Regions from separate parts of the Chitinophaga pinensis DSM 2588 genome, predicted to be linked through region 1. Evidence: riboswitches for the same ligand, from Rfam matches in the RefSeq annotation. Region 1 holds a riboswitch; the other holds the start of a gene.
The links. Region 1 has a riboswitch for S-adenosylmethionine ahead of CPIN_RS19805 (trans-sulfuration enzyme family protein). Riboswitches for the same ligand answer to the same signal wherever they lie in the genome.
Positions count from the first base shown of each region.

Region 1 (3,176 bases):
TCAAATGACTCATCACAATTGGGCCAGTCTTCGCTGACTGCTTTCATGGGTGAGCGGAGTATAAACATCAGGTCATAGAGGTCCGGATGTTCAAAGCCGAATTTTACGTAGGAGTGGAGCAATTGTTCCAGCTTTTCCAACGGATCGGTGGAGGTGGCTTCTTTTTCGAAGGCTTTGTATAATTCTCCAAAGGCTTCTCCCTGTACTTCGTACAACAGTTCGTCCTTGTCTTTATAATAGAGGTAAATGGTGGCAGGGCTATATTCTATCTTTTCAGCTATGTTCCTGATAGAGGTCTTTTCATATCCATCATGGATGAACATGTCCATCGCGGTGCCGATGATCAGTTTACGCATCTCCTGCTTTTCCCTTTCCTTACGATCACTAATACCCATGTTAATATCTTTACGATGCAAACTTACTAAACACTGTTTAGAAAATAAAATATTTTCAATAGTTTTACGTCACTATCTTATAAAACAAAGACGCCTTTATGAGCAGCACAGCATCAAACGTATCAGAATCAGGGATTTATACAATTTTAGGAGCCGGTGGAATTATCGCGAAGGAGTTAACATCCGTATTGTTAGAAAATGGGAAGCAGGTACGCCTGGTGAGCCGAAAGGTACAGGCGGTAGACGGAGCAAGTGTGATGGCGGCTGATATAACAGATCCGTTACAGACCCGGAGAGCTATCAGTGGTTCTTCTGTCGTTTTTTTAGTGGTGGGTCTTACCTATAACCATAAACTATGGCAGGAGGCCTGGCCGAAGATCATCCAGAATGTGATCCATGCGTGTAGTGAGGGGGGCATTCCACTGATCTTTTTTGACAATGTATATATGTATGGATTGGTAGATGGAAAGATGACGGAGGACACGCCTTTCAATCCGCGTAGTAAAAAAGGGGAGGTGAGGGCATTGATTGCGGGGAAGATCATGGATAGGGTAAAAGAAGGAAGGCTGACGGCAACGATTGCCAGGGCGGCAGATTTCTATGGACCGGGTGCAGATACTACCGGTATTCTCAATATGATGGTGATAGATAAGCTGGCGAAAGGTCAGACAGCGAACTGGCTGGGGAATGATCATGTAACACATAGTTACACGTATACACCTGATGCAGGTAAGGCGTTGTATCTGCTGGCGTCAGATCCTTCGACGTATAACCAGGTATGGCATCTGCCGACGAAGAACCCTGCACCTAACGGGAAGGAATATGTGGAAATGGTTGCAGCAGCATTACATACGAAGCCGAAGTATATGAAGCTGGGTACCTTTATGATCAAGCTGGCAGGCTTTTTCAATACTACGATTGCGGAGTTGCATGAGATGATGTATCAGACAACACATCCTTACATTTTCGATAGTACGAAGTTTGAAAAGCATTTTAATTTCACGCCTACTTCTTACGAAGATGGTATAGCGGCAATTGTAAAAAAGACCAAAGCTTAGAAAAATAAATTTGGAGATATAAGATATCCATCTATATCTTTGCATCAGTTCTTTAAGATTCTTATCAAGAAAGGCAGAGGGAAATGGCCCTGTGAAGCCTTAGCAACCATCCGGAACCACCAAACCGGAAAGGTGCTACATCCAGCCCGCATAGCGGGAAAGATAAGTCAGTAGGTTTGATCGATATTTTAATCAAAATATATTCAACTCACCTGGCTACCAGGTGAGTTTTTTTATTTTAAGACCTTCCTGTTTTCTATCTGTCATCTCTGATAAGTTCCTGCCGAGGACCTGTTTAATCAACAATTTTCATCAAACTCAAAAACACAAGAGATGAGCACAATCACACAACTGATCCATTCCATTCCCGTAGATCCTCAGACCGGCGCTATCGCAGTACCTATTTACCAGACATCCACCTTTGTGCAGGAGGCACCCGGCGTCAACAAAGGTTATGATTATGCCCGTACGAACAATCCAACCCGTGAAACCCTTGAAAAGATTGTAGCTCAGCTGGAAGACGGCGCTACCGGGATTGCGTTTTCAAGCGGTCTGGCGGCTATTGACGCCATTCTGAAACTGTTGCAATACGGAGATGAAATTGTGGCCGTGGATGACATTTATGGAGGCGCATTCCGGTTATTCAATAAGGTGTATCAGAAGTTCGGCATTAAGGTGACTTATGTAGATACTTCTGATGTGCAGGCGGTATTCAATGCGATCACGCCAAAGACAAAACTGATATGGCTGGAAACCCCGACCAATCCGACTTTAAAGATATCTGACATCGCTGCTATCGCGAAGATTGCAGCTGCAAATAAATGCCTGTTCTGCGTGGACAATACCTTTGCTTCACCGGTATTACAACAGCCCTTGAATCTGGGTGCAGACATTGTTATTCATAGTGCAACCAAATACCTTGGCGGACACAGTGATCTGATTGCCGGTGTAGTTGTAACAAGGACACCTGAACTGGGCGCGGAGATTAAGTTTTATCAGAATGCCTGTGGCGCGATCCTTTCTCCTTTTGACAGTTTTCTGTTGATTCGTGGGATAGAGACACTGCATCTGCGTGTAAGACAGCATTGCAGTAATGCGCAGGTTATTGCAGAGTATCTGGCGGCGCATCCGCTGGTAGATAAGGTATTCTATCCGGGTCTGAAAACACATCCCGGACATGAAATTGCGAAGCGCCAATCCAAGGGCTTTGGCGGTATTGTTTCGTTTACCCTGAAAGATGATACCCAGGCAGCGGCACTGGCATTTGTGACCAGCACACAGTATTTCAAGCTGGCGGAGAGCCTTGGAGGTATTAAAAGTTTGTTATGTCATCCTGCGGGTATGACCCATAAATCTATCCCTGATGAGACCCGTAGAGCCGCCGGGGTAGCGGATAGTCTGATCCGTTTGTCCGTCGGACTGGAGGAGCCGGCCGATCTCCTTTCAGACCTTGATCTTGCCTTTCATAAAATTCAGCAGGCGACCGGGTCTGTTTTAAGTTTATAGTTTCGTAGTTTGCAGTTCTGGAATGCTCAAACTGCAAATTGTTAACTATGTTAAAACCGATGTTTCTAGGTGTTTGCCTTTCCGCTGTATGTTTCCATATTAATGCACAGGACAACACTGCCGTAATAATTAAAGATGTTACCTTGATTGACGGGAGCGGGGGAGCCGCCCGTTCCCATGTCAGTCTGCTGATAAAAGACGATACTATCGCGGCCAT
Region 1 is NC_013132.1:4,957,239-4,960,414, forward strand. Features, by position in the region: gene CPIN_RS19795 (TetR/AcrR family transcriptional regulator) at 1-395, opposite strand, end outside; gene CPIN_RS19800 (NAD-dependent epimerase/dehydratase family protein) at 494-1,453, shown strand; SAM riboswitch class I at 1,512-1,622, shown strand; gene CPIN_RS19805 (trans-sulfuration enzyme family protein) at 1,787-2,959, shown strand; gene CPIN_RS19810 (amidohydrolase family protein) at 3,007-3,176, shown strand, end outside.

Region 2 (3,176 bases), 2.6 Mb from region 1:
CTGATCTGCAATGTCTCCCCGGATCAAGTCCACCTCATCTCCACCTGAACGCCATCCCTTCTTCCCCTCCCGTTCCATCTCCGCTCCCCTCAACGTCCATTCATCGGCTGCAAAATCCCTGATCTCCCCTTTCAGCATACCCGCCTGGCCAAATAACAAAGCTTCCAGTTGCAGCAAGTCATGCTGATGACGCAACAACATTTTGTAGGGTAATGACCTGGCCAGTTCCAGGAAGGTCTCCCCATTTACCGGCATACCCGCCCCCCTGGCCAAAGCACGGTAACACACCTCTTCCCAGTCATACTGTGTTTGCAATAGCCAGGCTTTCATGACATCCGCCCGTTGTTCCAGCCGTTCTATCAACAAGCGGTCTTTCCATCCCGTCCATACCAGTGAAGGCACTTCGGCCACTGATCCTGCACAGGGCACAAAAGCCTGCGATTGCCGCAACCATTCATAACGCTGTAATAATAACTTCGGAATACAGTGCCGCAATTCAAGAATGGGAATACCATGTGTGTGTGCACCTGTTATATCATGCTCAAAAACGATATGGAGCACAACATTCCGGTATTGCAGGTTATACTGATGCCCATGCCGGAACCAGTCAGACGTTTTCAGGTGAAGTTCCACATTCCCCACCCATAAGGTATGGCCGATGCGGATGCGCGCAGCGGTAAAATCAGGTCCCGCATGACGGTTCAGTTGCCCGGGATGATCTATCTGAATAGCATCTCCCTCCAGGGTGCATAGCCCCGATTGCGTAAATAAACGGAATTGCCAGATATGCTGGAATAGCTCCTCCGACATGATCGGATCAACAGGTACAATGGTCATAATTGGTTGGTTAACAGAATAATTAAAAGTCAGATAAGGTATATCAAATTAATAAAAAAAAAGGTGTGTCAAAAAAATTAAAAATACAGCCATTTGGAAATTTGATGAAAGTACCCTTAACTTTGCACCCAGTTCTTACACATGACTTATCCAGAAAGGCGGAGGGACTTGGCCCTGCGATGCCTTAGCAACCAACCTGCAGAAATGTAGGGAAAGGTGCTAATTCCGGCCCCGGTTATACGATAACCGAGGGAAGATAAGTTGGCAGAGATTGAAATTCACTGTAATAAAATACTTGAAGGCTCTTCCAACATCGGAAGGGCTTTTTTTATGCCCGTTCTGGTAGTTATATGACCGAATGAATGTCTGTTTGTGCGTGTGCCAACCAGGGTTTAATAACAGTATAATTACTTTGAAGATTGAAAATAGCTACTCAATTATTGCATAGCATCCCGGTGGATGAGTTGACTGGCGCCATCTCCGTCCCCATCTACCAGACTTCCACCTTCGTGCAGGAGTCTCCCGGGATCAATAAGGGTTTTGAGTTCTCCCGTGCCAACAATCCTACCCGTAAAGTGCTGGAAAACCTGATATGCAGCCTGGAAGAAGGACATGCAGGTTTCGCTTTCGCCAGCGGTATGGCAGCGATTGACGCTGTGATGAAACTCCTGAAAACCGGTGACGAAATCATGGCCGTAGAAGATACCTACGGAGGCATCTTCCAGATGTTCCAGCACATGTTTGAACGCTTCGGTATCAAAGCTAATTTCGTCGACACCAGCAATACAGACAAAGTACTGGCAGCTATCACGCCCAATACGAAAATGATCTGGCTGGAATCGCCCACCAATCCGACATTACGCATCTCCGATATTAAATCCATCAGCAAAATTGCCAAACAGCATAACATCCTGCTGGTGGTGGATAATACCCTCTGTACCCCCCTGCTGCAACAACCAATGCCGCTGGGCGCAGATATCATTATCCACAGCGCTACCAAATATCTCGCAGGACATACTGACGTCATCGCAGGACTCGTAGTAGTCAATTCAAAATCGCTGGCCGATCAGCTACGCTTTAATCAGAATATTTCCGGTAGTATCCTCAGTCCTTTCGAAGCCTGGCTCACCATCAGAGGTATCGAAACACTGAGCCTCCGGCTGGATAAACAATGCAGCAATGCCATGGCAATCGCCACCTGGCTGGCTGCACATCCTGCAGTAGATAAAGTGTTCTATCCCGGCCTGAGCACACACAAGAATCATCATATCGCACGCAAACAGCAAAAACAATATGGCGCATTAGTCAGCTTCTCCCTGAAGAATGACAATATCAAAAATGCGATCCGTGTAGTGAATGCAACCAAACTCTTTAAACTCGCAGAAAGCTTCGGTGGTGTAAAAAGTATGCTCGATCATCCGACTACCATGACACACCGGAACATTCCGGAAGAATTCCGTAAAAAATCAGGTTTACCAGACTCCTGTATCCGTCTGTCAGTCGGTATCGAAGACGCGGAAGATCTGATCAACGATCTTAAACAGGCACTCGACAAATTGAACCTGCCTGCCGGAAAACAAATGACCGTGCTGCAATAAACGACTCCTGCTAAAGGATATATCAACTCTGCAGGGAACATCAGCAGCACGCAGGGAACAACTATTTACAATAAACTTTTTTCAACATAACGCAGCACAATTTTATCAACCTGCTGCATTAAAATGGAAGTAAGCACTAAGTATAGAACATGGAAAACAAAATCATCAATTTAGGCATTTTCGGATTTGGTTGTGTGGGACAAGGATTATACGAGGTACTAAACAGAACGAAAGGTATCAATGCCCGTATCAAAAAGATATGTATTAAAGATCCTAACAAGCCTCGTCCTATCGACGCAAGTTATTTTACTACAGACAAAAATGAAATCCTCAATGATCCAACCATTGATGTTGTAGTAGAACTGATCAATGAAACAGATGCTGCATTCGAAATAGTAAGCACTGCGCTGCGTAATGGTAAAGCTGTAGTAAGCGCCAGCAAACGTATGATCGCAGAAAACCTGCCTGCACTGTATCAGCTGCAGGTAGAAAACAAAGTACCGTTCCTGTACGAAGCATCCAGCTGCGCAAGTATTCCCATCATCCGTAACCTGGAAGAATACTATGATAACGACCTGCTGAATGCAGTTGAAGGGATCTGCAACGGTTCTACCAACTACATCCTCACCAAGATATTTGAAGAGAACCTGAGTTTTGAAACTGCCCTGAAACAGGCGCAGGAATTAGGTTTCGCAGAAACCGATCCTACCCTGGATATCGAAGGTTATGATCCGAAATTCA
Region 2 is NC_013132.1:2,393,771-2,396,946, reverse strand. Features, by position in the region: gene CPIN_RS36470 (DUF2851 family protein) at 1-837, opposite strand, end outside; SAM riboswitch class I at 981-1,100, shown strand; gene CPIN_RS09855 (trans-sulfuration enzyme family protein) at 1,257-2,435, shown strand; gene CPIN_RS09850 (homoserine dehydrogenase) at 2,585-3,176, shown strand, end outside.
Region 2: it holds a riboswitch for S-adenosylmethionine, as region 1 does, so the genes downstream of both, CPIN_RS09855 (trans-sulfuration enzyme family protein) here and CPIN_RS19805 (trans-sulfuration enzyme family protein) in region 1, are expected to answer to the same signal.